DNA from 3 places in the Methyloligella solikamskensis genome. Region 3 is predicted to be linked to each of the others. Evidence: predicted binding sites of a transcription regulator. Region 3 holds the regulator's gene; each other region holds the start of a gene.

Region 1 (10,130 bases), 250 kb from region 3:
CCCTGCCCCTGACCGTCCCGGCGGCGCATGCGGCCGACTACATCCTCGACCCGGCCCATACCCAGGTGCGCTTCTCCTGGCACCATTTCGGATTTTCCGTGCCGGAGGCCAACTTCAACGAGGTGACCGGCACCTTGAAGGTGGACGACGAGGATCCGAGCACGGCTGAGCTCTCCGTCACCATCCCGGTAAAGAGCATCGACACCCATGTCCCGGTGCTAAATGAGCACCTCCTCACCAAACCTGAATACTTCAAGGTCGAAGAGCATCCGGACATCACGTTCGAGAGCAAAGAAATCCGCAATGTCAGCGAGGACGGGAAGCGCTTCGAGGTCGTCGGCACCCTCACCGTGAACGGGATCGCGAAAGAGGTCGTGCTGGATGCCAAGCTGAACAAGAAGGGGCCGCACCCGATGTTCGACGGCGCCCCGGCGGCTGGCTTCAATGCGACCACCACTCTGAAGCGCTCGGTTTTCGGCCTGGACGCCTATGTGCCCAATGTGAGCGACGAGATGGAGGTGCGCATCACGGCGGAGGCCATCGAGGCGGACGCCTATGCCAAGAAGATGGAAGAGCGCAAAGCCCAGCAGGAGTAGCGGCCGCGCTTACGACCCCTTCGACTCCTGCGGGTCGAGCTCCGGCTTCCGCCGGCCGCCGCGCCACAAGTCCAGCCGCCCCCGAACATTGGTGGCAAAGGACGCGGCGCGCCGGCTGGTCGCCTCTTTGCGCTGGAGGGCCGGATGTTCCACCAGATGCCAGGAGAGCGCGGCCACGCCCAACGTGATGGGAAAGCTGATCGCGAACAGCGCCGGAGCGGCGATGGCGGGCATCAGTGTCACGATGGTCTGCTGAATCGGCCAGCACAGGATGTAAAGGCCGTAGGAATAGTCGCCCAGCCGGTTGAAGCCGCGCAGCGGACCGCCGGGCACCAACGCCACCCAAAGCACGCCATAGGCCAGCGCGACGTGGAAGGTGAACTCCGCGATTGACGTCTGGCTGGTCGCCGCGGCCAGGACGCCCAAGCCGATCATCCAGATCCAATTCAGGCGAATCCGGTCGGCGAAGACATAGCAGGCGCCGCCCAGGAAGAAGCTCAGCCCGAACCGGGCGAGGCTGTCGATCGCCGCCATTTGGCCGCGCAGATCGGTTCCGAAGGTGACGAGCAGATAAGCGGCAAGGAGCGCGGCCAGCGTATAGACGATCCGTCGATGCATCAGCGCGCCGACAAGGGCGAGCCCGCCCAGGATGCCGTAGCAGATCGCTTCGTAGCGAAGCGTCCAAAGGGGCGAGTTCACGATCCCCTGCTGGCGCACGTCGTCGAACACGCCCGGCAAGGTTTCCGAGTGGCTCACGAGCATCCCGGTCAGCGGGGCGTAGATCCAGGCTTTCAGATCGCCGAAATATTCGGAAAAGCTCCGGTCGCTGATCAGGGGCCCGAGCACGAAGGCGATGACGAAGGAGACGACGAGCAGCGCCGGGAAGAGCCGTAGGACACGCGCGATGGTGAAGTCCAGAACCGTCGGACGGGTCAGCACGCTGCGGGTGACAAGGAAGCCGGAGACGACGAAGAAGACGTCCACGGCGATGCGGCCCAGAGGCACTACGAGCAGGTCGATGGTGAGCGGCCCGAGAACGAGCAGCCGCGGCTCGCCCGTGCCCGCAAGAGCGACGGAATGATCCAGCAGAACCACCGTTGCGGCCAGGAAGCGGATCAGATTGAAATTGTTGTCCCGTCCGGTCAGACGCGCGGCGATGGTCGGCGCCTGGAAAGGCCGGTTATCGGTCGCGTTTTCTGGTCGGTTCGGGTCCATTCCACATCTTAACGATTGGCCCCGCGCCCGTCCGGATGATTAGAATCAGAGTTAAATTCTGCAGCCTGTCTTAGGCCTCTGGCAGGAGACGTAACCGCCCTGCCATTTCATGGCCTTAGAACGGGATTTCGTCGTCGAGCTCCTTGTCGTAGGAGCCGCCGCCCAGAGCGCTGGTGCGGCCGAAATCGCCATCGTCAGACGAGCGCCCGCCGGAACCGCCGCCGCTATCGCTCATCCCACCGCCGCCCTGGCGGCTGTCCAGCATCGTCAGGACCGAGTTGAAGCCCTGGAGGACCACTTCGGTGGAATAGCGCTCCTGACCGGACTGGTCCTCCCATTTGCGGGTCTGCAGCTGGCCTTCCAGATAGACCTTGGAGCCCTTGCGTAGATACTGCTCGGCAATCCGGCACAGGCCTTCGTTGAAGATCACCACGCGGTGCCATTCGGTCCGCTCGCGGCGCTCGCCGGAATTCTTGTCGCGCCAGCTATCGCTGGTCGCCACGCGCAGATTCGCAATCGGCCGCCCGTCCTGAGTGTGACGAATCTCCGGATCGGCCCCGAGATTGCCGATCAAAATCACCTTGTTCACCGATCCGGCCATTGCCTAAACCTCCGTCGTGGTCACCCGGTCGTCGCCGAGTGTTCTTACTTGATCATTTTGGCTTAGCCCCGACCCTAGCCCGCGGCGGGTTGTCTCCGCCAGAGCCGCCGGCACTCGTCCACAGGCCAATCAAACACTATCTATCCTGCGGGCGCTCAAGCCGTCTCGAGGAATGTACTGGTTTTGTTCTTGTGCGTCCAGAGGCCTTAAACCCGAAGATTGCCCCGCGAGGGTAATATGCCTTATGAAACGCCTGCCCGTCCTTGTCGATTAGGACAAGAGAGGCCCGGCTGGGACAGCCCCCGCCGCGGGCAAAGAACGCTCCGAGAAGAGGATAAGAATGCAGCGTAGCGCGCCATCGCATCTCTCCCCTGCGCAGCTGAAGAAGCGGCGCCGCCAGGACCCACGCGTCAAATATTTCGGGTTCACCTGGCGCCAGTGGGAGTTTCTGTTCGTCCTGTTCGGCAACTGGATCTTCGCGCTCGCCTTCCTGATCGTCTGCAAGCTGGTCTGGGATTGGCAGCCTGCCCAGTGGGAAACGACCGGCGACAAGATCGGCCTGGTGATCAAGGATTCGGTCTTTGCGATCCTGCCCGGCGTGATCGGCATCTGCATCGTGGCGGCGCAACGGCTTAACCCGAACATGTTCGTGGGCCAGATGGCGAAGCCGAACTCCTCGCTCGACATCAACACCCGGTTCATCCTGAACACCTTCGAGCAGTTCACCGCCTATTTCGTGGCCCATGCGGCGCTGGCGATCTATTCGCCGCCGGAAGAGGCGCGCACGGTGGTGATCCTGACGGCGCTCTTCGTGCTCGGCCGTATCCTGTTTTGGATCGGCTACCACAAGAACCCGCATCTCCGGGCCTTCGGCTTCGGGCTGACCTTCTATCCGACGGTCGCGGCCTATATTTGCCTGGTCATCTACATGACGACGGGAATCCGCGTCCCGCTTTAAACAAGCGACCCAGATCCGAGCCGCCCGGTGACCATGGAGCACTCCGTTCGACCCGCGTCATCCTGAGGTGCGAGCGGAGCGAGCCTCGAAGGAAGACGTGGCCCGCATGCTTCGAGGCGCGCCTTTGGCGCGCACCTCAGCATGACGGGGTCTGAGAAACTGGCATAGCTTTTGGCCTGCGAGGCCCCCGCCCTAGCCTCCGTGCTTGAAGACGCCGGCCTGCCATTCCTTGATCCAGTCCATAGGCCAGAGCAGCATCACGACGTTCAGGGTGAGGTTGTCGCGGATCATCACCCCAGTGAACAGCTCCAGAGCCACCGCCACGGTCACCGTTAGCCAGACGGGCCATCTGGAAGCCAGCCAGAACCCCAACACCATGGCGAGGATGTCCATCACCGAGTTGATGACGCTGTCGCCGTAGTAGTCGAGAGCGATGGTGGCGTCCCGATAGCGCTGAATCACTGCGTCGGTGTTCTCGACGATCTCCCATCCGCATTCCACCAGAAGCGCCAGGACCAGCCGCGCGCCGAAGGACAGCCGCCTGCCGAAAGCGAGCCACAGCAGACCGTAGAAGATGAAGCCATGGATGACGTGGGAGGGCGTGTACCAGTCGGTAAGGTGCTGGGAGTTCTCCGAGCTCACCACCTCGCCGTGCCAGAGCTTCACGTAACCGCATTTGCAGATGGGCACACGGCCCATGGCGAGCAGGATCGCGGCTGTGGCGAGGATAATTCCGGTGGCGGCGAGAAGGTAGGCAGTCTGCTGGCGGGTGAGTCGCATGACGGCGGAGTGTGGCCGAACGCTCCGCGCCGCGCTACGGCCTTTCGCGCGAGCGCCCTGCCCCCTATCCTCTGCCCCTAAACCTACCTGCGAATCCCGGACCGACCATGAAACAGACCCAAGCCCTGGCGCTGATGAAGACCGGCGCGAGCGTCTTCCTCACCGGGCAGCCGGGCAGCGGCAAGACCCACACGGTGAACCGCTACATCGCCGCGCTTCGCCAGGCGAGGATCCCGGTCGCTTACACGGCCTCGACGGGAATCGCGGCCACCCACGGCAACGGCATCACCATCCATGCCTGGAGCGGCATCGGGGTGAACAGCTCTTTGAGCCGTCGCGACCTGGATAAGATCGCGTCCAACCGGCGCGTGGCTTCGCGGATCGAGAAGACCCGGGTGCTGATTATCGACGAAATCTCCATGCTGCCGGCCTACGCCCTCGATCTGGTCGATGCGGTCTGCCGCCATGTGCGCAAGAACGCGGCGCCCTTCGGCGGGCTCCAAGTCATCCTCGTGGGCGATTTCTTCCAGCTTCCGCCAGTGGTGCGGCGGGAGACGAACGATGCCTCGCTGTTCGGCGACATGGAGGAGACCGGTCCGGTGTTCGCATACGGCTCCGCCGCCTGGCGGGATCTGGCGCCGACGGTGTGCTACCTGTCGGAGCAGCATCGCCAGAGCGACCATGGCTTTCTCGATTTGCTGTCGGCCATCCGCCGCAACGAGTGCGGACGGGAGCATCAGGCTATCCTGCAACAGCGGACTATTACCCGCGATGCCCTCCCCTCCGACTGCACCCGGCTCTTCACCCACAATGCCGGCGTGGACGAGATCAACGGGCGCGAGCTGCGCAAGCTCGCGGGCGAAGAGAAGCGCTTCGTCATGCATGCCAAGGGGCCGGAGGTGTTTGTGAACACCCTGAAGCGCGGCTGCCTCTCGCCGGAGCAGCTCATCCTGAAGGAAGGCGCCGTGGTGATGTTCACCAAGAACGATCCCGCCTTACGTTTCGTGAACGGGACGCTCGGCGAGGTAATCTCTTTCGACGACGAGACCGGCAACCCGATCATCCGCACACGCACAGGCAAGATGATCGTGGCTGAGCCGACCAAGTGGAAGATCGACGAGAACGGCACGGAGCGGGCCTCCATCACCCAGCTTCCCCTTCGCCTCGCCTGGGCCATGACAGTGCATAAGAGCCAGGGCATGTCTCTGGATGCGGCGGTGATCGACCTCTCCCGGGCCTTCGAATACGGCCAGGGCTACGTCGCGCTGTCGCGCCTCCGGGGTCTATCCGGACTTCACTTGCTGGGGCTGAACGCCCGCGCCCTTCAGGTGCATCCGGCAGCCGTGGAGCAGGACGAGACCTTCCAGTCTCTCTCCCAGACGGCGCTGCAGGCGGCGCATGAGGCCGGCTCGGAAGCCATCGCCTCGAAACAGCGGGAATTCCTGGCCGATGCGCTGGAGGGCGTCGAAGCCACGGAGGCTGCCGCCTCGCCGCACGTGGCAGCGGCCCGGGCCGACGGTCATGCGAAGGCCTATGCGCCCTGGAGCGAGGACGAGGAGAAGGCTTTGATCCGGCGCCACGAGGCGGGCGAGAGCGTCTCGGCGATCGCCGCCGCCCACGGGCGCAAACCCGGCGCCATCCGCTCGCGGCTCAAGAAGCTGGAGCTGATTTGAGCCTCCCGGCAAGCGCCCGTCATCCTGAGGTGCTCGCATCGCGAGCCTCGAAGGAGACGACTCCATGCTTCGAGGCATGGCTTGCAGCCATGCACCTCAGCATGACGTGGTTGATTGGGGCGAACGCCTGGATCCAAACACACCCGCAGCGCGTATTAGCTGGATGCCGGCGTTCGTCGGCATGACGAAGACCATCAAGCCGTCGCACCCCTCTTGTTCCTTTGGATAGACGCGCTTAAGCCTTGCGGACGGCCTATCGCCCCCCGACATTGGTGCTCATGACATCCAAGACCATTTCCGTGCGCGGCGCGCGGGAACATAACCTGAAAAACGTGACCCTGGACCTGCCGCGGGAAGAGCTCGTGGTGATGACCGGGCTGTCCGGCTCCGGCAAGTCTTCGCTCGCCTTCGACACGATCTATGCGGAGGGCCAGCGGCGCTATGTGGAGTCGCTGTCGGCTTATGCGCGCCAGTTCCTGGACATGATGCAGAAGCCGGATGTGGACTCCATCGAGGGTCTGTCCCCGGCGATCTCCATCGAGCAGAAGACCACCTCGAAGAACCCGCGCTCCACGGTCGGCACGGTCACCGAAATCTACGACTATATGCGGCTGCTGTTCGCGCGGGTGGGCGTGCCCTATTCGCCGGCTACCGGCTTGCCCATCGAGAGCCAGACCGTCAGCCAGATGGTCGACAAGGTGCTGGAGCTTGAGGAAGGCACGCGGCTCTATCTGCTGGCGCCGATCGTGCGCGGCCGCAAGGGCGAGTACAAAAAGGAGCTGGCGGAGCTTCTGAAGAAGGGCTTCCAGCGGGTGAAGATCGACGGCGCGTTCCACGAGATCGGCGACGCCCCTGCCCTGGACAAGAAGTTCAAGCACGACATCGACGTGGTGGTGGACCGCATCGTGGTGCGTGACGACATGGCGACACGGCTGGCCGACAGCTTCGAGACGGCGCTGGCCTTGTCCGACGGGATCGCCGTGGCCGAGTTCGCTGACGCACGCGATGAGAAAGGCGAGCCGGAACGGCTGATCTTCTCCTCCCGCTTCGCCTGCCCGGTCTCCGGCTTCACCATCGAGGAAATCGAGCCGCGGCTGTTCTCTTTCAACAACCCGTTTGGCGCCTGCCCCGCTTGCGACGGGCTCGGCACGGAGCTCACCTTCGAGGCCGATCTCGTGGTGCCCGACGAGAGTTTGAGCCTGGACCGCGGCGCCATCACCGCCTGGGCACGCACCGGCGCCTCCTCCCCCTATTACCAGCAGACGCTTTCGGCCATCGCCAAACACTACAAGCAACGCATGACGACGCCGTGGAAGGATCTGCCGGAGGAGTTCCGCGCGGTGCTGCTGTTCGGCTCCGGCGACGAGGAGATCACCTTCACCTATGACGACGGGGTGCGCCGCTATTCGACCACCAAGCCGTTCGAAGGGGTGATCACCAATATCGACCGGCGCTGGCGGGAGACGGAATCCAATTGGGTGCGGGACGAGCTTTCCCGCTACCAGTCGAGCCAGCCCTGCCAGGTCTGCAACGGCTACCGGCTGAAGCCCCAGGCGCTCGCGGTGAAGATCGCCGGGATGCATATCGGCGAGGTTTCGGAGATGTCAATCCGCCAGGCGAACAAATGGTTCGACCAGGTGGGCGAAACGCTCTCCCCCCAGAAACAGGAAATCGCCAGCCGCATCCTGAAGGAGATCCGCGAGCGCTTGCGCTTCCTGAACGATGTCGGCCTCGACTACCTCACGCTCTCCCGCGCCTCCGGCACCCTGTCCGGTGGCGAGAGCCAGCGTATTCGCCTCGCCTCCCAGATCGGCTCAGGGCTCACGGGCGTGCTCTACGTGCTGGACGAGCCCTCCATCGGCCTGCATCAGCGGGACAACGCCCGCCTGCTGGAGACGCTCAAAGCCTTACGCGATCTCGGCAACTCGGTGATCGTCGTGGAGCATGACGAGGACGCCATCCTGGAGGCCGACTACGTCGTCGATATGGGCCCCGGCGCGGGCATCCATGGCGGCCAGGTGGTCTCCGAAGGCACGCCGGCCCAGATCATGGCCGATCCCGAAAGCCTCACCGGGCAATATCTCACGGGGATGAAGCAAATCCCCCTGCCGAAGAAGCGGCGGGAGCCGGGGCGCAAGAAGGTCTCGGTGATCGGGGCGCGGGAGAACAACCTCAAGAACGTCTCCGCCGATATCCCGCTCGGGCTGTTCACCTGCGTCACCGGCGTCTCCGGCGGCGGCAAGTCCACCTTCCTCATCGAGACGCTCTACCGCGCCGTGGCCCGCAAGCTGACCGGGGCGCGGGAGATCCCCGGCGCCCATGACAAGATCGAGGGGCTGGAGCATCTGGACAAGGTCATCGATATCGACCAGAGCCCGATCGGCCGCACGCCGCGCTCCAACCCGGCCACCTATACGGGCGCCTTCACGCCGATCCGCGAATGGTTCTCCGAGCTGCCCGAAGCCAAGGCGCGCGGCTACAAGCCCGGGCGCTTCTCCTTCAACGTGAAGGGCGGGCGCTGCGAGGCCTGCCAGGGCGACGGGCTGATCAAGATCGAGATGCACTTCCTGCCGGACGTCTTCGTCACCTGCGATGTCTGCAAGGGCAAGCGCTATAACCGCGAGACCCTGGACATCAAGTTCAAGGGCAAGTCCATCGCCGACGTGCTCGACATGACGGTCGAGGAAGCGGCGGACTTCTTCAAGGCGGTGCCGGTGATCCGGGACAAGCTGGAGACCCTGAAGCGGGTGGGCTTAGGGTATATCCATGTGGGCCAGCAGGCGACGACGCTATCGGGCGGCGAGGCCCAGCGCATCAAGCTCTCGCGCGAGCTCTCGAAGCGCGCCACGGGCCGCACCCTCTATATCCTCGACGAGCCGACCACGGGCCTCCACTTCCACGACGTGGCGAAGCTCCTGGAGGTGCTCCACGAGCTGGTGAACCAGGGGAACACGGTCGTCGTCATCGAGCATAATCTGGAGGTGATCAAGACCGCCGATTGGATCCTCGATCTCGGCCCGGAAGGCGGCGACGGCGGCGGCCGCATCGTCGCCGAAGGCACGCCGGAGGATGTGGCCAAGGTGCCGGAGAGCTATACGGGGCAGTACCTCAAGGAGCTACTCGGCCGGCGGAAGAAGACGGGGAGTGCGGCGGCGAAGGCGGGCGCGGCCGAGGCTGCGGAGTAAACTCAGTTAGCTTACTTGATCGACCGAACATGCTCTCGAATGTGCCGTTTCAGGCTCTTGCCGATTGCACGTCCGAGCAGAACGGGTACCGCGTTGCCAATATGCCGTGCAGTGTCACCAATCCGAATTTCTCCCTCAGCACTAAATTCATAGTAGTCAGGAAACGATTGGATTCTGGCGGCCTCCCTGAGGGAGATAGCTCGATCCTGTACCGGGTGACCGAATCTACCGGTACCAAGCGTTGTGCAATGAGTTGTCATGGTGGGAGCAGGACTATCCCAACGCATCCGACCATACACAGTCGACATGTACGACCGGCCAGAGGCACGCCGGTAGCAATCCGGCATCAGATCTTGGCTCCAACTTTTGGCGCTGCCACCATCTTCGGGGGTCGCCCTGATACGTTTCTTGTTAAGCTGGCTCAGTCTGCTCGATCTGTGTAGCGGATCGTTTGCGTCTGCAGCCCCATCTGCTAGCGGCGGCAAGTCAGAAATTGCCTGCCGAACCGTGACTAAATTTTCTTCCCGATGGGTCTCATCGATCAGTTTGATCGGACCAAGCTTGGATGCGAGCAAGACGAGCCGCTGACGTTTCTGCGGAACACCGAATCTGGACGCATCAACGGTTCTAAAGGAAACGTGGTAGTCTAAGCGGCGCAGTATCTTGATAAAGGTCGCGAAAATTTCATACTTCGCCTCGTTGGCAAGATCCGGCACATTTTCCATTGAGACGATCTCAGGCTTCACTTTCCTGATAAGCTGCGTAAACCGATAAAGTGGGTACCATCTCTCACGCGCTTGCAAGGGATCGAGGTCGCGCCGATTTAGGGATGAGTAAGGCTGACATGGAGCGCATCCGACGAGCACACGCACGGAGGCGTCGCCGAAGAGGTCGAGTAGCTCACCAGACGTGAAGCGAGCAATGTTGCGCTTGATGAAAGTTGAGCCGTTGTTTTTTTCGAACGCGTACTCGCAGGTACTATCATTGTCTACACCGGCGACAACCTGAAGCCCCTCAAGCAGTAGACCGTGCGATAGGCCCCCCACCCCGCAAAAGAGGTCAACAACTTTTACTCTCCCTCTGGCGAAACACCGAGGAGCTTTGAAAGTGGTAGCGGGCATG
Region 2 (10,130 bases), on a different contig from region 3:
CATCTCTTTCATGACGAGCGTGGTTACGATACCGACGATCATGAAGCCGCCGGTGATCCAGAATACCAGCCACCAGGGCTGAAACTCCGCCAAGATCAGAGAGAGCGAACCGGGCACGAGCCCTGAAATCCGGTAAGCGTTCACGAAGATCGACGTGCCGGTGCCGAGCTCGTCGTCGGCGAGCAGCTCCCGGCGGTAGGCGTCGATCACGATGTCCTGGCTGGCGCTGAACAGGGCGACCACGAAGACGATGGCCACGATGGTTTGCAGCGATGTCGTCGGACTGAAATGGCCGAGCATGCCGATGGAGACCAGCAGGACGACCTGCACCAGCAGCGCCCAGCCCCGCCGCCGCCCCAGGAAGGGCAGCTTGTAGCGGTCCATCAGGGGCGACCAGACGAACTTCCAGGTGTAAGGGAGCCCCACCAGGGCGAACAGGCCGATGGTGGCGAGGTCGACATCCTCGCTCCGCAGCCAGGCCGGGACCAGGGAGATCAGGACATAAAGCGGAAGACCGGAGGTGAAGCCTAAGAAGATGCAGGCCAGCATCTTCCGCGTGAACAGAATCTCGGTCCAGCTTCGCCGCGCGTGGGCTACGCCCTCTGTGTCCGTTTCGCCGGCGTCTGTCATTCTTCAAGCCCCACGTTCTTCAAACGCCATAGCAGGCCGGACCGCCCCCGTCATACGAAAGGTCGCGCTGCGCTTTTCGAACCATTTGATGGCACCCACGTTTGGCAGCGGAAAGGCAAAGCGCAAACGCCGAAAGGACGAAACCATGGCGAAGAACACCTCCCGCGTCGTCTGCATCGACCATATTGCGATCCGGGTCAGCGACTACGAAAAGTCGAAGGCGTTCTACAGCGCCCTGTTCGACTTTCTCGGCTTCGAGGTGCTGGACGAATATCCACAGATGATGGGCTGGACCAACGGCCAGACCCGCTACTGGATCGGCCAGGCCGAGGAGCCGGACCACGAATTCCGAATCGGCCAGCCCGGCTTTCATCACTATGCCTTTCAGCTCCGCAGCCGCAAAGACGTGGACGAGCTCCAGGCTTTCCTGGAAGAGCAGGGCGTGGAGATTTTCGATCCCGCAGACGAGTATTACGAGGACTATTACGCGGTCTTCTTCCTCGATCCCGACGGGCTGAAGCTGGAAGGCATGAAATACGGTGAGAAGGGCGGCGCCTAGGAGCCCTTGACCTCCCGCTCAACCTCTTCCTCGGCCTCTTTTACATCCTTCTTGATCTCCTCTGCCGTCTCGCTGGTCAGCGGGTTGGCGGCTTGCGGATCGTCCGTGCCGCGCAGCACCGCGTAGATCAGCGCCGTCGACCAGCCGATCAGAAGGATGCCGTTGAGCGCGGTCATGGGGCCGAGCAGCCGCCATTCGGCCACCGGCACGATGTCGCCGTAACCCAGCGTCGTGTAGTTGGAGAAGGCGAAATAGACGAGCGGCGTGCCTGTCGGCGCGGCATCGACCCATTCATAGGTCTTCGCCCAGACACGCACCTCGAGATAATGCGCCATCACGACCAGCAGGCCGGCGACGTAGATAACCACCGTGCGCTGAATGATGCTCGGCCCAAGCATCTTGTAGTGGCGCAAGGCCGAGACGACCCGGACAATTGCCGCGAGCAGCACGGCGTGAATGACGAGATTGACCGCGCTGGCGCCGCCGCCGACGAACAGCTCGTCCCAGCTGACCGCGAGCATTTCCTGATGCAACGTTCCCCCCTTCGATAGACCGCGAGGCTATTCGCCCGCGAGCAGATCGGCCTGGCTGCGCCGCTCCGCCTGATCGGAGCCGCGTGTGATCCGCGGTCCCGACTGGGATTGCGACGGCGCGACCTCCGCCGGGCTCTGCTCGAATTCCAGGTTCTCGATCTTGCGGCCCCGCTTGGAGATCTTGTCCGACGATGTGACGATCTGGTCGATATCTTTGTTGGCCTGGGCGAAATGGGTCTGCAGATTGCCCACCCTATCGCCCAGCCGCCCGATATCGTCGCAGAGCATGGCCACCTCCTTCTGGATCAGCCCCGCCTGCTCGCGCATCTTCACGTCCTTCAGGATCGCCTGCATGGTCTGCACCGCCAGCATCAGCATGTTCGGCGCGCAGATCACGATGCGGGAGCGATGCGCCTTCTGCACCAGATCGGGGAAGTGCTCCGCCAGATCCGCATAGACGGATTCCGAGGGCACGAAGAGGATGGCGTTGTCTTGGGTCTCGCCTGTGATGAAATATTTCGACGCCATGTCGTCGATATGCTTGGCGACGTCGACCTTGATACGGCGGCCCGCCTCCTTCTGCTCCTGCTCGCCCCGGGCCACGCGGAACGCCTCGAACCCTTCGAGCGGAAACTTGGCGTCGATCACCACGCCGGCCTCGTTGTTCGGCATGTGGAGCAGACAATCGGGGCGCTTGCCGTTGGAGAGCGTCGCCTGGAACGTGTAGTGGCCGATCGGCAGCCCGTCCTTGATGATGGTCTCCATGCGCATCTGGCCGAACGCGCCGCGCGACTGCTTGTTAGCCAGGATCTGCTGCAGGCTCATCATGTTGGAGGAGAGATCGGTCAGGTTCTTCTGAGCCGTGTCGATCACCGCCAGCCGCTCGTGCAGCTTGGCGATGCTCTCATTGGTCCGCTGTGCGGTGGTCGTGAGATCGCTGCCGACGCGATGGCTGATCCGGTCCAGCCGCTCGTTCACCGCCCGCTGAAGCTGGCTGTGGCTCGAATTGCTGGCCTCGGCCAGGGTCTGCAGCCGGAACCTCAGCTCCGCCATCTGCTCGTCCTGGGTCCGGGCCTCAGTGCGCCGCCGCCCCAGCATCACCATGAAGACGACGAGGAGCGCGATCAGCAAAACCACGACGAGCCCCGCAAGCCCGAGCATCACCATGGCGGGATCGAGGGAAAGCCCGCCGATCTGAAGAGGTTCGGTCATCATCCGCGGCAATCTAAACCGATTCGCGCCTCCAAATGAGACCAAAACGGGAACATGCTCTGAGTTTCACGTCCGCTTCTGGGGGCCCGGCGGCGTCATCCTGAGGTGCATGCCGAAGGCATGCCTCGAAGGATGCGGCGGCCGTCCAGAAGACGCGGCCCATGCTTGGCGGCTGCTCGGCAAAGCGCCATTGACCGATCCTGCCGGCGCGCTTATCTCAGCCGCACATGGCTAAGCTTCCCATCATCACGGTCCCGGATCAGATCCTGCGCGAGACAGCGGCACCCGTCGAAGACATCGACGATGCCCTGAAGACGCTCATCGACGACATGTTCGAGACCATGTACGAGGCGCCGGGCATCGGTCTCGCAGCGCCCCAGGTCAATGTCGGCCGCCGGCTGATCGTCATGGACCCGTCCCACGACGAGGATGCGCCGGCCCCGCTGGTGATGATCAATCCGGAGATCCTGGAGCGCTCTGACGAGCTGCGCACCCATGAGGAGGGCTGCCTCTCGATCCCCGAATACACCGCGGAGATCGAGCGACCCCAGCGCACCCGTGTCCGCTTCATCGATGCGGAAGGCCGCGAACAGGAACAGGATTTCCTGGATCTCTGGTCCACTCTGGTGCAGCACGAGATCGACCACCTGAACGGCGTGCTGTTCATCGACTACCTCTCCCGCCTGAAGCGCGACATGGTCGTCCGCAAGCTCACCAAGCAAAAGCGCACCGAACAGCCGGCCTAGCGGGTTGCGTACCTCCACCTCCCGTTGCTGGCTCAGACCTCAATTCTGAGGTATTTTCGTACAGATTACGGAATAGGGGGACTGGATGAGGTGGGCTGCCGGCGTTCTCGTCTGCGCACTCACGGCTGTATTTTCGTTTGGCCCGGCGCTTGCGCTCGAGGGGCCGAACGCTGCCGGTCCCATCGGCGGCACGGACATCCACTCCGGTCAGCTCCCGCCGCCGGGCGTCTATGGCGGTGCTCTCGGCTACGTTTCCGAGGCCACCGACTTCAAAGGCCCCGATGGCGAAACCCTGTCGGCCTTCCGCGAGGCCGATCTGGAGAAGCAGTATTTCTCGCCGTTTCTCATGTACGTGCCGGAGTGGAAGCTGTTCGGAGGCTCCGTGGGCGTGCTGGGCTTTTTACCCATGGGCAACCAGTGCGGCCACTTCCAGATCGGTGAGGCGGAGAATTGCAGCGCAGGGCTCGGCGATCCTTACGTGGAGGTCGACTGGTCGTATTCCTTCGGCCATTACCGGCCGTCCAAGGACCCGGACGCCTATCCCGTTTTCGAAGGGCTCTCAGTCCTCTTCGGCTTCGGCATCACGTTCCCCTATGGCAGCTATGACGACGACACCAGGCAAGACCAGATCCTCAGCGCGAGCCTGAATGTCTGGGATTTCTCGCCCTCGGTCGGCATTACGTATGGGACCAAGCCCATTTTCCTGGAGGGCACCGAGTTCAGCGCCAAGCTCTTCTGGAACAACTATCTGAAGAACCCGTCCTCACGCTACGCGACCGGCGATCTCCTCAATGTGGATTTCGCCATCACCGAGCGCTGGGGCCGATTCCAGTTTGGCCTCGCCGGCTATTACGCGTGGCAGATCGAGGACGACACATGGGACGGCTTCGTGCTGCCGGCCCATGGCTGGCAGCTGGAAAGTCTCGGCCTGGGGCCAATCGTCAACTACGACATGCCGGAATACGATGCCTCCGTGAAGGTGAAGTCGTTCTTCACCGCCCACGAGGTGAACGCGATCGAGGCCTGGTACGTCGTGCTGGGCTGGTCCCAGAAGTTCTGACGCGTTAGCAGTTCGCCTCGACCAGAGCCTGGCCGGCATCGACCAGGTTCGGGTCGTCCGTCAGCTCCAGCACCTTGTGGGCGTCGCTGCAATTCTGGGCCGGGTCGTCATTGGCCGAGGCGCGCAGACCGTAGAACATCCCAACAAGCTCGTTTTCCGCCTGGGAATTGTCGATCAGCCGGGTGCAGGCATCCACGATCTCCGGATTGCTGCCCTGACCCTGGGTGCAGATCGCGAAATCCTGCTCCAGCGTGTCGTAGGCGGAAGCGGGCACGCTGGCGATCAAGGCGATGCCGAAAATCGGCAGAAGAAATTTGGCGGACATTCTCGTCTCCCTAGACGTGTAAACATTGAGCAAGAGACGAGTTTAGCGGGAAAAATGCGACCCGCGATAAAGATTGTATGAAATAAGGAGACGCAACCGTAAACGGTTCAGCCGATTGGCTTTTCTCCCTTCGCTGCGAGGAGCCCCCTAGAACTTCCAACTCGCACGACCCTTGATGCCGTGCTCGTCAGCGTCGGAGGTGAACTGGCCGTCATAGGCGATGGAGAGCGTCGCGTCGGGCGTCACCGCAAAGTCGAGGCCGGCCTGAACGAGAGCAGAGTCACGCGCGATCGGCGTGCCCTGGATGGAGAAGTCCGGCCCGGCGGACGCGAAGGCGAGCGCAAGGTCCGTATCGACCGAGTCGAAGGCATGGAGCCAGGCGACGGAGACGTTGGGCGTGATGACCGTGTCGCCGAAAGCCATGGTGGTGGCGGCCCGGAAACCGGTCGTGGAGTAGGTCACATCTTCGTTGTAGCCGGCCGATGTCAGTGCTGCGAGGGCACCGCTCTCGGTGAAGCCGTCGGTCTCCTGGTGAACGTAGGCCAGGCCGGAGAAGCCCTCCAAGGCGACGCTCGGATGCAGAACGACGGGATAGGCGATCTCGCCGAAGAGCTGACCGCGATCGCCGTCGTAGGAGGCTTCCTCAAACTCACTGAAGCCCGGGAAGACGACATTGCGGCTCGTCTCGATATCCTGCCAGGACCAAGCGCCGCCGCCGCGCAGGTTGAAGCGGTTCACCTTGCCGGAGCCGTAGAGGACCAGGTGGTAGGCATCGACATTGGCCGAGGACAGCCGGGCGTCCTCATCGAGACCGGTGTAGCTGTAGCCGGCCGCGATACCGGCCCGCCAGCCGGGCATCACCTCGGCGTCCACACCGGAGATGAAACCGCCCATGTCGCGGTCGAGGGAGGCGGCATTCCCGTTGCCGTCGAAGCTCGCCCAGGACCCGAACCCTTGCGTCCAGAAGACTGGGCCTTCGCTCACGGCCGGAAGCGGCTCGTAAGAGCCGAGATCCTTGGAGCCGTAGCCGAGCGCCATCATGTTGGCGGTGGGATCGGCGCTCGCCGTCTGGGTCGATTGCGGACCGCCGCCGCCGAGCCCCGTGCCGCCATAGCTCGCCTGGATCATCCGGCCCATGACCGCATCGCGGACGTGCCGGCCTTCATCCAGCAGCGCACCGCCGACAGAGGCGTGGATCTCGCCCGACAGGGCATTAAAGGCTTGGCGTGCGCCGGCTGCCGTCTGGTTCAGGATATCGAGGAAGAGTTCGTTGTCCGTCGGAAAGACATCCAGCGCCTGCGCCACGTTGCACTGGTTCGAAGAGGTCGCGACCGCGCAGAAGCTCAAGAAAGTCTCTTCGCCCGTATTCGTATCGATGACGACCGCCCGTTCTAGGGTCAGGTAGACGCTGTTGGCGTCGTAGCTGAGCGTCGGATCGAGGAAGGCCAGATTGCTCGTAACGTCTGTGAAAGTGCCGCTTACTCCGCCGCCAGCCGTCAGGATCGTGTAGGTGGTCTTGGGGTCGTAATCGCCGTTCTGGGCCAGCACACTCACGGTGCCGCCATTGATGCTGGCCGTACCGGTCGCGTTGATCAGGTCGGAATTGCCGGCCGCATCGACCTCGACTTTATAGGTGGAGCCGGAATTGAAGGTGACGTTACCAGCCACATTGATAGTTCCGATGGAGTTGCCGGGGGCGAATGTGCCGCCATTGTCGATAACCGTTGTAGGCAGAACGCCCGTGCCGCCAAGTTCGCCGGCCCCAGACACTGTCACGCCGCTTGAACTTGCGATCGAGCCGTTCACCCCGAGACGGCCTTCGGTTACGCCGGTCGCACCGGTGTAGAGATTGATCCCCGTTAGTTCCAGAGTGCCGCCGCCGGTTTTGACGAGAGACCAGCTTCCGGCATTGGAACCGGTGCCGCCGACGCCTGTCTGATCGGCGATGACGTCCTGGACAATCTGGGTCTGGCCAGCACCGGGCTGGAAGGTCGCCGTTCCATTCCCCTGCAGGAACAGGCCCGATCCGAAGGCCGCTCCCGCCGGATTGCTGCCGGGGGATTGGCCACCGGCAACACTGCCGCCGTTCACTTCAAATCCGTCTTCGACGGTCAGAGCCGCCCCCTCCATGACGAAAAGTCCGCCGCCCATACCGGCCCCGCCGCCGCCTGTGGAACCACTACCGCCGGCGCCGCCAAATCCACCCGCACTGTTATTTCCACCGCCGCCGCCCCCGCCAAATCCACCCGCGCCGCCGTTCAAAACGGCTGCGCCGCCGCCGCCGCCGAAGCCGCCCGGGCCGCCCGCAGATGAACCAAGGGTATTGCCGCCGCCGCCGCCGCCGCCGCCGAAGCCGCCCGCACCGCCTGTCGAGCTACTGCCGCCGCCGCCGCCGCCGCCTGAGAATTCACCGCCCGGTCCACCATTTACACCAGCCGCGCTGCCGGTCCCGCCGTTCGGGCCGCCGCCATCAGCGCCAGTGCTCGAAGTGCTGGACTGCCCGGTTTGGCCCGCAAATGCGCCGCCGCCGCCATGTCCTCCGCCAGGGCTGCCGTCGCCGCCGCCGCCTCCATCGCCCCCGAGACCGCCGCCGCCCCCACCATGCACGGCCCCTGCTGCTCTACTACCGCCGTCGCCGCCATGCGCTTCGTTGTCGAGAAACTGCACCCCGCGCAGCGTGACATTTGCGGCAGAGTTTCCGCCTTCATTGCCCCGGACGAAAAGAGCGCCGCCGGCTCCCAATCCGCCGCCGCCGCCAATCCCGGCACTCCCACCGTCGCCGCCTTGCGCCACGCCGTTCGCAAGCGTGACATTCTCGATGACGACGGCTCCGGTGTTCGCGAAGAAGATGCGCTGGGTGCTTTGACCGTTGATCGTATGTCCGCCGCCCGAAATCGTGAGCTGTTTAGCAAAAGAACTATTGAGAACGGGAAGCGCTGCGCTGAGAGCGATGTCGGCGCCCACATTGATGGTATTGGCCGCGTCACCATTGCTATTCGCCGTGGTTATGGCGGTCGCCAGAGATGCCTCATCGGTGACGTTGAAAACAGCGGCTAGGGTCGGCCCAGACGCGGCGAAAGGGAGAGCTGCCAAACCGGCGACTATTGCTGTCTTGGCGCAAGCGGCACAGGCGCGGCCAGAGTAGCCGGTCAGCGCTCCCGACAAGACAGTGGTCGAAAGAAGAAATTGCCGCTTAGTTGAAGTTTTCACGCATGCCCCCAGGTGCAATCGGGGCAAGTCCCGCGTGGAAGTTATGAAGTAGCTATGAGTATGGTGGCGAACGTAGCCCGAAAACATCGGGGGAGGCACGGGGTAAATCTCAGAAAGGACGTTGGCTGATGTTTCGCCACGCGATTGTTGCCATCAGGTCACGCAACTCTACCTGAAGCGGTACCCGGTACACATAACGCCCTGATGCGCCTATCAGAACTTCCAGGAAGCGCGGCCCTTGATGCCGTGCTCTTGCTCCTCGGAGGCGAACTGTCCGTCATAGGCGATGGAGAGCGTCGCGTTGGCGGAGGCCGCGAAGTCGAGACCGGCCTGGACGAGAGCGCTGTCGCGCGCAATGGGCGTGCCCTGGATAGAGAAGTCCGGTCCGGCGGAGGCGAAGGCCAGCGCCAGGTCGGTATCGACCGAGTCGAAGGCATGGAGCCAGGCGACGGAGAGGTTCGGCGCGTCATGTGCGAGTCGCTGCACAAACGTTTCCCCGGCATGCTAAACACCCGCCCATGCGCATCGTCTTCATGGGCACGCCGGATTTTTCGGTGCCCACCCTCAAAGCGATTCTCGCCGCCGGCCACGAGGTCGTCGCGGTCTACAGCCAGCCGCCGCGGGCCGCCGGGCGGGGGATGAGGCTGCGGCCCTCGCCGGTCCATGCCTTTGCCGAGGAGCAGGGACTTCCCGTGTTCACGCCGGAGAAGCTGAAATCGGAGGACGAGCAGGCGCGGTTCACGGCTCTGAATGCCGATGCGGCCGTGGTGATCGCCTACGGCCTGATCCTGCCCCGCGCGATTCTGGAGGCGCCGCGCGAAGGCTGCTTCAACGTCCATGCCTCGCTCCTGCCGCGCTGGCGGGGCGCCGCCCCGATCCAGCGTGCGATCATGGAGGGCGATACGGAAACCGGCACGACGATCATGCGGATGGATGAGGGCCTCGACACCGGCGATATCTGCCTCCAGGTGGAGCTGCCGATTACGCCGGATATGACCGCGGGCGCGCTCCACGACGCTCTGGCCGAGCAAGGGGCGGCGCTCATGGTCGAGGCCCTGGGCAGAGCAGAAGAGGGAAAGCTCGCCTGCACACCCCAGCCGCAAGAGGGCGTCACCTATGCGGCCAAGATCTCCTCCGCCGACGGCCGCATCGATTGGAGGAAGCCTGCCAAAGAGATTCACAACCAGATCCGGGGTTTGAGCCCCTATCCGGGCGCCTGGTGCGAGATCGAAAGGGAAGGCAAGCAAGAACGCCTGAAGCTGCTGCGCGCCGAGATTGCGGACGGAAACGGCGAGCCCGGCACCGTCATCGCCGAACCTCTGGTCGTGGCTTGTGGGGAGGTAGCGATCCGGCTCTTGGAGCTTCAGCGCGCGGGTAAGAAGCCCATGAGCGCAGACGATTTCCTGCGCGGGGTCCCGCTCACGAAGGGCGCCAAGCTGCTCTAGGCGAGGTCCGCCTCGCTCACCTCAACCGTATCCGCGTGACCGAAGCCCTTGCTGTAATCGAGCACCGAGATCACCTTCGGCACCACACGGACCACATGCACTTCCGAGGCTTCGGGGATCGGCATATCGCTATATTCGGGATATTTCTGCGCCATCAGCGACATGGCCTCCTGCACGCTCGCATCGTCGAGAAAGGCATGCGCCGCCATGGAGACGCCTTCGATCGCCATGGGGTTGGAGACGTCGTGATCGATGGTGAGCGAGACCCGGTTGTCGCGCGTGAGATTGGTGGCCTTCTGGCTGTCCCGGCCGCAGACGAAATAGAGCGTCAGCCCCTTATTGCCGAAGCCGACGGTGGTGACCTGGGGCCAGCCGTCCTCCCGCAGGGTGCCGACGCTCATGATGCGGTT
Region 3 (10,130 bases):
GCATGGCGGCGACGGGCTGGACGAGCTCACCACCACGACCGTCAGTCATGTGGCGGCCCTGGACCAGGGGCGGATCTCCACCTTCAACGTATCGCCGAAGAATGCCGGCCTGCGCGAGGCCAAGCCCCAGGATCTGCTCGGGGGCGACGCGGCGGCGAATGCGGCCCATATCCGGGCGGTGCTGGAAGGCATGGAAGGCCCCTTCCGTGATATCGTCCTGTTCAACGCCGGTGCGGCGCTGATGGTGGGCGGCAAGGCGAAATCCTTGCGGGACGGCGTCACGCTTGCGGCCGAGGCGATCGACAGCGGTAAGGCGAAGGCGGTGCTCGACAAGCTCGTCGAGATCAGCCAGGAGGGCGCGGACGCAACCGCGTGAGCCCATGGGCGATATCCTGCAGAAGATCATGGCGTATAAGCGCGAGGAGGTGGAAGCCGCGAAGGCTGCGCTGCCCTTCGATGCGCTGTGCCGCCGAGCCGAGGTGACGCCCCCGCCCCGTCCCTTTGCCGAACGTCTCAAGCAGGCCGCGGCGAACGGTTTCGGGCTGATAGCCGAGATCAAGAAGGCGAGCCCGTCCAAGGGGCTCATCCGGGAGGATTTCGATCCGCCGGCGCTGGCATGCGCTTATGCAGCCGGTGGCGCTGCGTGTCTCTCGGTCCTGACAGACGGGCCCTCCTTTCAGGGCAGCCCGGACTATCTCATGGCGGCGCGCGAGGCGGTCGACCTGCCGATCCTGCGCAAGGATTTCATGTGCGATCCTTATCAGGTGGCGGAAGCTCGCGCCTGGGGGGCGGACTGCATTTTGATCATCATGGCGGCGGTCGACGACGAGACCGCGATGACCCTGATCCGCACCGCGGCGGCCTTCGATCTCGACGTGCTGGTCGAGGTGCATGACGAGGCGGAGCTGACTCGCGCCTTGCGGCTCGATGCTCCGCTCATCGGCATCAACAATCGCGATCTGAAAAACTTCGAGACCAAGCTTTCGGTCACCGAGCGTCTGGCGCCGCGGGTGCCGGCGGATCGGACGGTGGTCTCCGAGAGCGGGTTGAGCAAGCATGCGGATCTGGAGCGGCTCGCGGGGTCGGGCGTTCGCTGCTTCCTGGTGGGCGAAAGCCTGATGCGCCACGACGATGTGACGGCGGCGACCCGGGCTCTCCTGAAGTCGGAAGAAATGGAGGCAGGACGATGAGCTCATCCTCCCTCACCCATATCAATGATCGCGGCGAAGTCCGCATGGTGGATGTCTCCGCCAAGGACGTCACCAGCCGGCTGGCGGTCGCCGAAGGCCATGTCTCCATGGCGCCTTCGACCCTCGATCTCATTCTCGAAGACAAGGCCCAGAAGGGCGACGTTCTTGCCGCGGCGCGGATCGCCGGCATCATGGCGGCGAAGCGCACCGACGAGCTGATCCCGCTCTGTCACGCGCTGGCCCTCAATAAGGTCGCCGTGGAGTTCGACGCGCAGCGCGAAGAGGGCAAGCTCAACGTCCAGGCCACGGTCAAGGTGGACGGCAAGACCGGGGTCGAGATGGAAGCGCTCACGGCGGTCTCCGTCGCCTGCCTCACGGTCTACGACATGTGCAAGGCGGTGGACCGGGACATGGTGATTTCCGGCATACGCGTGCTTGAGAAGGCCGGGGGCCGCTCGGGCCACTATCGCGCCGGGCCAGAGGCGGAGCCTCGGTAATGAGCCTGCTGCCGGTGGAGGAAGCGCTCTTACGCGTCGTGAAGGGACTCAAGCCCCTGTCCGCCGAAACCGTCTCTCTGGGACATGCCCGGGACCGGGTCCTCGCAGAGGCCGTCACCGCTAATCTCACCCAGCCGCCTTTCGATTCCTCCGCCATGGACGGCTATGCGGTCCGCGGCGCCGATGTGAAAGACTTGCCGGCAACGCTGAAGCTGGTGGGCCAGTCGGCCGCCGGCGAAGGCTATGCCGCCACGGTCGGTGCCGGGCAAGCGGTGCGCATCTTCACGGGTGCGCCGGTACCCCGCGGCGCCGATACGGTGGTGCCCCAGGAGAATGTGGACGCCGAGAAGGATACCGCCCGCGTGACGATCCGGGAGGCGGAGCCCGGCCGGCATATCCGTCCGCATGGTCAGGATTTCCATCGCGGCGAGACGGTACTCGAGGCCGGTGCCCTGATGGGCCCGCGGCAGATGATGCTCGCAGCCGCTGCCAACACCACGTCGCTCAAGGTGCGGAAGAAGCCGATTGTTTCGATCCTGGCGACGGGCGACGAGTTGGTGCCGCCGGGGTTCGATCCCGCGCCGGACCAGATCATCTCCTCGGTGCCCTACGGGCTTTGCGCTCTGGTGCTCTCAGCTGGCGGTGAGGCCGATATGCTGGGGATCGCGGAGGATACGCCCGACAGTCTGAGCAGCCTGATCGCGGCTGCCGCAGATTCCGATATCCTCGTGACCGTGGGCGGTGCGTCCGTGGGCGACCGGGATCTGGTGGGTCAGGTGCTTCAAGCCGAAGGCATGACACTGGATTTCTGGAAGATCGCTATGCGGCCCGGCAAGCCGCTGATCTTCGGTACGCGCGGCAAGCAGCGAGTTCTCGGCCTTCCCGGAAATCCCGTCTCCGCCATGGTCTGTGCCCATGTCTTTCTGCGGCCCATGCTGGCCCGGATGCTTGGGCTTCCAGACCGTGACGCGGTGCGCCAGACGGCGATCCTGGCCGGGCCTCTGAAGGAGAACGGGCCGCGCCAGCATTACATCCGCGCCACCTCGAAATGGAATGGGGCCGGCGAGCGGCTCGTCTCGCCGCAAACCTCCCAGGACAGCTCCCTGATGGCGGCCTTCGCCAAGGCGGATTGCCTGATCGTGCGGGCGCCCGAAGCGCCGGCGGCCGAGCGCGGCGAGACCGTCTCCATCCTGCCGCTTGATCTCTGAGCCCGTGCGGCGGCAGGCCTTCCGTTAAGGCCTCGGCAACCGAATCAGCCCAAAAGCTGAAGATTCTGAATGGCGTGTCGCGGGGGCACCTGGATTTTTCGCCGAGCCTCTTGCGGAACACAACTAGAACATGTAGTGTTGTTCATGCTTTGTCCATAGACCTCGTGGCTCGCGATCGTGAGGCAGAGGTTTGGGGCGACCGAATTTTTCTCAGGGGCGGATATGCTAACTTCGAAACAGAAAGACCTCCTCATGTTCATTCATGAGCGGCTGAAGGAGACGGGTGTGCCGCCCTCCTTCGACGAGATGAAGGAGGCGCTGGATCTCCGCTCCAAATCCGGCATTCACCGGCTCATCACCGCTTTGGAAGAGCGCGGCTTTCTGCGCCGCCTGCCCCATCGGGCGCGGGCGCTGGAGATCCTGAAGCTCCCCGAATCCATGCCCCAGCCGTTGGGTGCTGGGCGTCAGCGCGGCTTTTCGCCGGCGGTGATCGAAGGCAGCCTCGGCCGCAAGCCGGCGCTGGCCGATTCCGACGAGCCGCAGAACGTCTCCGTCCCCGTCATGGGGCGGATCGCGGCGGGTGTGCCGATTGAGGCGATCCAGAACCGCAGCCACTCCATCGACGTGCCGCCGGAGATCCTTACCAAGGGCGAACATTACGCTCTGGAGGTGAAGGGCGATTCCATGATCGAGGCCGGCATTCTGGAAGGTGATACGATCATCGTGCGCCGGTCCGACACGGCCGATAACGGCGATATCGTCGTGGCGCTGGTGGACGAGGAAGAAGCTACGTTGAAGCGTCTGCGCCGCCGGGGTGATTCCATCGCGTTGGAGGCCGCTAACCCGGCTTACGAGACCCGCATCTTCGGTCCGGACCGGGTGCGCGTGCAGGGCCGTCTCGTCGGCCTGATCCGCCGCTACTAGCCTCTCCCGACTATTTCCTGCTGATTTTGACGATCGCGGCGGTTTTTGCTGCCGCGCTCTCCGTTGCTCGTGTGGTCACGGCCCACGGCCGGTTTCCGCGCGCCTGCGCCACCGTTTCAATGCGGATGGTTTCTTCATCCAGATAGAGAGCGTGAGCGCCCCTCTCTTTCAGAGATCGTCGGTCCACTAGGATTGGCGGCCTGGTGCAGCTTCTCGGCACGTAGAACTTTGCAATCAGGATTTGCGCATGGCGGCAATCCTCTTCCGCCGCGCCTGGGCTCGTGAGAAAGGCAACGGGATGCTTGGCAAGAGCCGTCAGGCAGCCGAGGGAATCACAGGAGAACGCGTCATTCTTGGCGGCTTCCGACGCCTCACGGGCATCGCCATCCGCTTCCAGCCATTTGTGGACGCTGTAGTTCTTGTGGCTGTCCGGTAGAAGCGCGAGCCGGCCGTCCTCTCCCCGCACTGCCATGGCCTCCCCTTCCCGTTCGATCAAGAGATCGGGGCGTGGCGCGGCGCCGGCTGCGAAGAGGCCGAGTGCGATGGCTGCCCATCCCGCCTGGCGAAGGGTGCCGTGCCAGAGGCAGAGCCAGAGACCGCCGGCGACGATGAGGACGAGGCTCACGCCCGACATGCTGGGGACGATGGAGATGGCGCCGGGCCAGCTAGCGACCGTCGTACCGACCCAGACCATGGCGTCGAGCCCGTAGCCCATCAGAAGCAGCGGCAGGTGTTCTAGGTGGAATGGCATGGCGACGACGGAGAGCAGTGCCATGGGCATGACCACGAGGGCGACGATGGGCGCAGCCAGGAGGTTGGCCGCCAGCCCGTAATAGGCGACGCGGTGGAAGTGGTAGGCGGCGAAGGGCGCGGTGGCGAGGCCGGCGATGGTGGTGGTGACGGCCGTGGCCCAGATGGCTAGCCAGCCGTAACGCAATATCCGCCAGGTTCGACTGACATCCTGGGCTTGAGGCCGCTTGCGGCCCGCCATCGCCTCATACATGGCCACGAGCGCGATCACGGCAGCGAAGGACATCTCGAAGCTTGGATCGAAGACGGATTCTGGCGCCACGATCAGGATGGCCAGCGCGGCAAGCGCGACGTTGCGCATGGTGATGGCGGGCCGGTCGAGAATCACCGCGAGCAGCACGATGCTCATCATGATCCAGGCGCGGATTGTGGGGAGGGCCGCGCCGGAGATCGCCAGATAGAAGAGTGCGGCGGCGAGGGCCGCGACGGCCGCCCATTTCTTGATCGGGAAACGCAGGGCGATTGCGGGCAGGAAAGCGAGCAGCGCGCGGACGGCCCAGAACACCGTGCCGGCCATGAGCATCATGTGCAGGCCTGAGATGGACAGGATATGGGCGAGGCCGGAATCCCGCATGGCTTGCTGCACCTCGTCGGAAACGCCACCGCGGTCGCCGGTGATCAGCGCCTTTGCGAGACCCCCCTCCTCTCCCGGCAGGCTGGCATCGATCCGCGCGTTGATGGCGCTGCGGATCCGGTCGATCCCCACCCAGAGCCGGATGGAGGCCGGCGGGCGCGGCGCGTCTTCCAGAAGCGTGATGCGGCTCGTGCCATAGCCGACTGCCCCCAGCCCCATGAACCAGGCCTTGCGGCCGAAATCGAAGCCACCGGGTTCGGCCGGCTCGGGCGGCGGCAACAACGTCGCCCAGAGCTGAAGCGCATCGCCCGTCCTCAGTGTCTCGGTGAAGGTCTTGTTGACGCTGATGCGGACACGGTACGGGGTTTCAGAGGCGCTCCGCTTCTCCATGGCGAACAGCCGCAGGAGGAGCCGGTCCCGCTGGCCGTGGCGGTGCTCGACCTCCTCGATCCAGCCGCTGAGATGGGCGAAATCCGTCTCTTGCGTGATGACCGGCGCGCGGGCGAGCTCGGTGTGGAGCTTGGCGGCAGCGAAGCCGGCGCTCGCGCTCAGGAGCGCTGCGAGACTCGCCAGGGCAAACGCGTTGCGGCGAAAGACGAAGAGGAGTGCCCCTGCGGTACCTGCCAGGGAGAGGCTCTGGAGAAGCCCCGGCTCGGTCCTGAGGCTGAAATAAAGGAGGATGCCGCAGGCGAAGAAGACGGGGAGCCAGAGAAGCTTCCGCTCCCATTGGGCTTCGACGGCCGTGGCGAGAGCGGCCAAAGCCGAAGCGATCCGCAACCGGACATAGCGCGGTGCGAACTCGTCCCTCACCCTGTCGTCCGGCGCATACACCATGCCGGATGCTGGACACGAACGCGTGCCCACCCCCTACTCTCACGCGATGGGTGCAGTTTACACAACTGAGCCTCTTCGTCTCGGACTCTTACGCGACCGCGGGCGCTGTGCTAAACAGCCCTCCCGGCCGAGATCTGCCGGCTTCCGACACTTAAGACGAATTCACCACATGAGCGATCAGGTCATCACCCGGTTTGCGCCCTCGCCGACGGGTTATCTTCATATCGGCGGCGCGCGCACGGCGCTTTTCAACTGGCTCTACGCCCGCGCCAAGGGCGGCAAGATGCTGCTGCGGATCGAGGACACGGATCAGGCGCGCTCCACCGAAGGCGCGATACTGGCGATTCTCGACGGGCTGCGCTGGCTGGAGCTCGATTGGGAGGGGGAGCCGGTCTACCAGTTCTCCCGGGCCGAGCGGCACCGGGAGGTGGCCGAACAGCTGCTTTCCGAAGGCAAGGCCTATCGCTGCTATGCCACCAAGGAAGAGCTGGAAGCCATGCGCGAGCGTGCCCGGGAAGAAGGCCGGGCGCCGGGTTATGATGGGCTGTGGCGCGGCCGCGACCCGGAAGAAGCGCCGGAGGGCGCGCCTTATGTGATCCGCTTCATGGCGCCGGAGGACGGCGAGACGGTGATCGAGGATCAGGTCCAGGGGCGTGTCACCTTCGCCAACAAGGATCTCGACGACCTCGTGCTCCTTCGCAGCGACGGCTCCCCCACCTATATGCTTTCCGTGGTGGTGGACGATCACGATATGGGGATCACCCATGTTATCCGCGGCGACGATCATCTGACCAACGCCGCGCGCCAGAGCCAGATCTATGCTGCGCTCGGCTGGGAGCGGCCGGTCTTCGCCCATGTGCCGCTGATCCACGGACCTGACGGGGCGAAGCTTTCCAAGCGTCACGGGGCGCTCGGTGTGGAGGCCTATCGGGAAATGGGCTATCTGCCGGCGGCGTTGCGGAATTACCTGGTGCGGCTCGGCTGGAGCCATGGCGATGAAGAGATCATCTCCACCGAACAGATGATCGAGTGGTTTGACCTCGATGCCATCGGCCGGTCCGCGGCGCGGTTCGATTTCGCGAAGCTCGAGAATCTCAACGGCCACTATATCCGCCATACCTCGGATGAAGAGCTGGTGGAGGCCATCAAGGGGCTCCTGCCCCATCTGACCGGCGGCGAGGTGATGCTGTCGGCGCTGGAGCGGGACGGCACGGCCAAGCTGACCCAAGCCATGCCGGGACTGAAGGAGCGCGCCAAGACCCTGGTCGAGCTGATTGAGAATGCCGGTTATCTGTTCGCCGCGCGCCCGCTCGACCTGGACGAAAAGGCCGAGAAGCTGCTCGATGAGACGGGACGGGAGACTTTGGCCGCGCTTAAGCCTAAACTGGACGCGCTCGAAGACTGGTCGGCGGAGTCTCTGGAGACTTGCGTCCGGGGATTTGCCGACGAGACGGAGCGGAAGCTGGGCAAGGTCGCCCAGCCGCTGCGGGCCGCGCTGACGGGTCGCGCGACATCGCCCGGTATCTTCGATGTGCTGGTGGTACTAGGACGCGACGAGGCTCTGGGCCGGATCGGCGATCAAACGGATTAACCGAGAATGCCTAGAGTTTGGGCGTGCGTCTTTGTTGCGTTGCAGTAAAATGGCAGGAAGCTGTTTCTGCAGTGCAAAATGTTTGCTCTCGTAAGAAATTGAGGTGAACGGTCGAGCGCTTGTGACATTCGGGATTCCCCGCACGGGATTTTCCCGCCGATGTCCCGGTTCGGCCGCGCTAGGCGTAGGAGGCTTAGATATGAGCATCGCAGAACAATACGACGCTTCGTCGGATGCGAAAGACGCCCGTCTCAATATCGATGGCGAATCCGCGGATCTTCCGATCCGCAAGGGGACGCTTGGGCCTGACGTGGTCGATGTCACGAGCCTCTATCGCCAGACCAACAATTTCACCTTCGATCCGGGCTTCACGTCCACGGCGTCGTGTGAATCCAAGATCACCTTCATCGACGGCGACGAAGGCGTGCTGCTGTATCGCGGCTATCCGATCGATCAGCTGGCGGAGACGGGCAAGTTCCTGGAGACCTGCTATCTGCTGCTCTATGGCGAGCTGCCGACGAAGGCGCAGTTCGACGATTTCTCCACGCGCATCGCCTATCACACCATGGTTCACGAGCAGATGAGCCAGTTCTTCACCGGCTTCCGGCGTGATGCCCATCCCATGGCGGTCATGGTGGGCGTAGTGGGCGCGCTGTCGGCCTTCTATCACGACTCCACCGATATCCGGGATCCGGAGCAGCGGGAGATGGCCTCAATCCGCATGCTCGCGAAGATGCCGACCATTGCGGCCATGGCCTACAAATATTCCATCGGCCAGCCGTTCATCTATCCGCAGAACCATCTCGATTATTCGGCGAACTTCCTGAACATGTGCTTCGCCGTGCCGTGCGAGCCCTACAAGGTCGATCCGGTGCTGTCGCGGGCCATGGACCGCATCTTCATCCTGCACGCCGATCACGAGCAGAACGCCTCGACCTCGACCGTCCGGCTGGCGGGCTCTTCGGGCGCCAACCCGTTCGCCTGCATCTCCGCCGGTATCGCGTGTTTGTGGGGGCCGGCCCATGGCGGTGCCAACGAAGCTGCGCTCACCATGCTGCAGCGGATCGGCACCGTGGACCGCATTCCGGAATTTATCGCGCGGGCCAAGGACAAGAACGATCCGTTCCGCCTGATGGGTTTCGGCCACCGGGTCTACAAGAACTACGATCCGCGGGCGAAGATCATGCAGAAGACCTGTCATGAGGTCCTGGAGGCGGTCGGTCATGGCGACGACCCGACCCTGAAGGTCGCCCTGGAGCTTGAGCATATCGCGCTCAACGACGACTACTTCATCGAGAAGAAGCTCTATCCGAATATCGACTTCTATTCCGGTATAACGCTGCGGGCGCTGGGCTTCCCAACGGAGATGTTCACGGTGCTGTTCGCGATTGCGCGGACCGTGGGCTGGATCGCCCAGTGGAAGGAGATGATCGAGGATCCGTATCAGCGCATCGGCCGTCCGCGCCAGCTCTATACGGGGCCGACGGAGCGCTCCTACATCCCTATGGATGAGCGCGGCTAAGGCCGCGGGCGGCTAGATATCGGCGCGCGATGGCGCCTCTTGCTCTTCAGCGTATGACAGAACGATACGGGCCGCCCGAATGCTGGGCGGCTCATCTTTTTCGGTGACCAGGCGGATCACCTCGTCGAGGGCTTGTCTTTGCTCTTCGAGCTCCGGACCGCCCTGCAGAAGGGGCAGCAGCGCCTCAGTCAGGGCTTCCGGCGTGCAGTAATACTGCAGCAGTTCCGGGAACGCCTTCCTTCCCAGAATCAGGTTCGCCATGGCGACCATATCCACCAGGATGATGTAGCGGATATACGCGGCCAGCGGATCGACCTTGTAGGCGACCACCATGGGCGTGCGGCTCAAGGCGAGCTCAAGGGTCACGGTACCCGAGGCGGCAAGCGCCACATCGCCGAGCTTGAAGGCGGCGAATTTGTTGTCGGTGCCGCTCACGATGTGCGGCTTGAGCGGCCATGTCTTGATCCCCTCCTCCACCAGCGGCCGGACGCTTGCCATGGTGGGCAGCACGACCTCGAGGTTGGGGATCTTCTCCTGCAGCATGCGCAAGGCGTCGCCAAACGGCTCCATGAGGCGCTGGACCTCGGTGCCGCGGCTCCCGGGCAGGACGACGAGCACAGGCGCGTCTTCGGGGATCTTCAGCTCCTTGCGCAAGGGCGCCGGATCGAGGTTCTCCAGCTCTTCGACCCGCTCCACCAGCGGATGGCCGACATAGGAGCAGGCCGGGCCGCCGAGACGCTCATGGACCTCCGGCTCGAAGGGCAGGATGGCCAGCACGTGGTCGACATAGCGGCGCATCTTCTTGGCGCGGCCGGGACGCCAGGCCCAGACCGTGGGAGACACGTAGTCGATGATCGGGATATGGGGCGCCCAGCGCCGCACGCGCTTGGCCACCTGATGGGTGAATTCGGGGCTGTCCAGGATCACCAGCACGTCGGGCTGATAGGCGATGGCCGCCTCGGCCGTTTCGTTGATACGGC

The links. The regulator LexA, encoded in region 3, represses DNA repair genes until DNA is damaged. The targets are predictions, from matches to a motif close to TGTTCNNNNTGTGTTCNG.
Region 1: a site for LexA is predicted at 2,586-2,603, ahead of ACFQ2F_RS10240 (single-stranded DNA-binding protein). Genes of this name have one in related genera too.
Region 2: a site for LexA is predicted at 2,972-2,989, ahead of ACFQ2F_RS13605 (DNA recombination protein RmuC). Genes of this name have one in related genera too.

Annotation. Positions count from the first base shown of each region.
Region 1 is NZ_JBHTJO010000001.1:2,102,890-2,113,019, forward strand. It holds gene ACFQ2F_RS10230 (YceI family protein) at 1-596, shown strand, start outside; gene ACFQ2F_RS10235 (acyltransferase family protein) at 606-1,811, opposite strand; gene ACFQ2F_RS10240 (single-stranded DNA-binding protein) at 1,927-2,412, opposite strand; gene ACFQ2F_RS10245 (MAPEG family protein) at 2,753-3,370, shown strand; gene ACFQ2F_RS10250 (DUF2585 domain-containing protein) at 3,563-4,150, opposite strand; gene ACFQ2F_RS10255 (ATP-dependent DNA helicase) at 4,258-5,823, shown strand; gene uvrA (excinuclease ABC subunit UvrA) at 6,102-9,008, shown strand; gene ACFQ2F_RS10265 (DNA cytosine methyltransferase) at 9,020-10,129, opposite strand.
Region 2 is NZ_JBHTJO010000002.1:130,300-140,429, forward strand. It holds gene ACFQ2F_RS13590 (AmpG family muropeptide MFS transporter) at 1-630, opposite strand, end outside; gene ACFQ2F_RS13595 (VOC family protein) at 776-1,189, shown strand; gene ACFQ2F_RS13600 (potassium channel family protein) at 1,186-1,722, opposite strand; gene ACFQ2F_RS13605 (DNA recombination protein RmuC) at 1,750-2,934, opposite strand; gene def (peptide deformylase) at 3,162-3,680, shown strand; gene ACFQ2F_RS13615 (SphA family protein) at 3,766-4,740, shown strand; gene ACFQ2F_RS13620 (hypothetical protein) at 4,745-5,065, opposite strand; gene ACFQ2F_RS13625 (autotransporter family protein) at 5,213-7,732, opposite strand; gene ACFQ2F_RS13630 (hypothetical protein) at 7,706-8,122, shown strand; gene ACFQ2F_RS13635 (autotransporter outer membrane beta-barrel domain-containing protein) at 8,489-8,761, opposite strand; gene fmt (methionyl-tRNA formyltransferase) at 8,794-9,720, shown strand; gene ACFQ2F_RS13645 (pyridoxamine 5'-phosphate oxidase family protein) at 9,717-10,130, opposite strand, start outside.
Region 3 is NZ_JBHTJO010000001.1:1,850,420-1,860,549, forward strand. It holds gene trpD (anthranilate phosphoribosyltransferase) at 1-376, shown strand, start outside; gene trpC (indole-3-glycerol phosphate synthase TrpC) at 381-1,190, shown strand; gene moaC (cyclic pyranopterin monophosphate synthase MoaC) at 1,187-1,687, shown strand; gene ACFQ2F_RS09025 (molybdopterin molybdotransferase MoeA) at 1,687-2,895, shown strand; gene lexA (transcriptional repressor LexA) at 3,118-3,819, shown strand; gene ACFQ2F_RS09035 (ComEC/Rec2 family competence protein) at 3,830-6,037, opposite strand; gene gltX (glutamate--tRNA ligase) at 6,207-7,628, shown strand; gene gltA (citrate synthase) at 7,828-9,150, shown strand; gene lpxB (lipid-A-disaccharide synthase) at 9,163-10,130, opposite strand, start outside.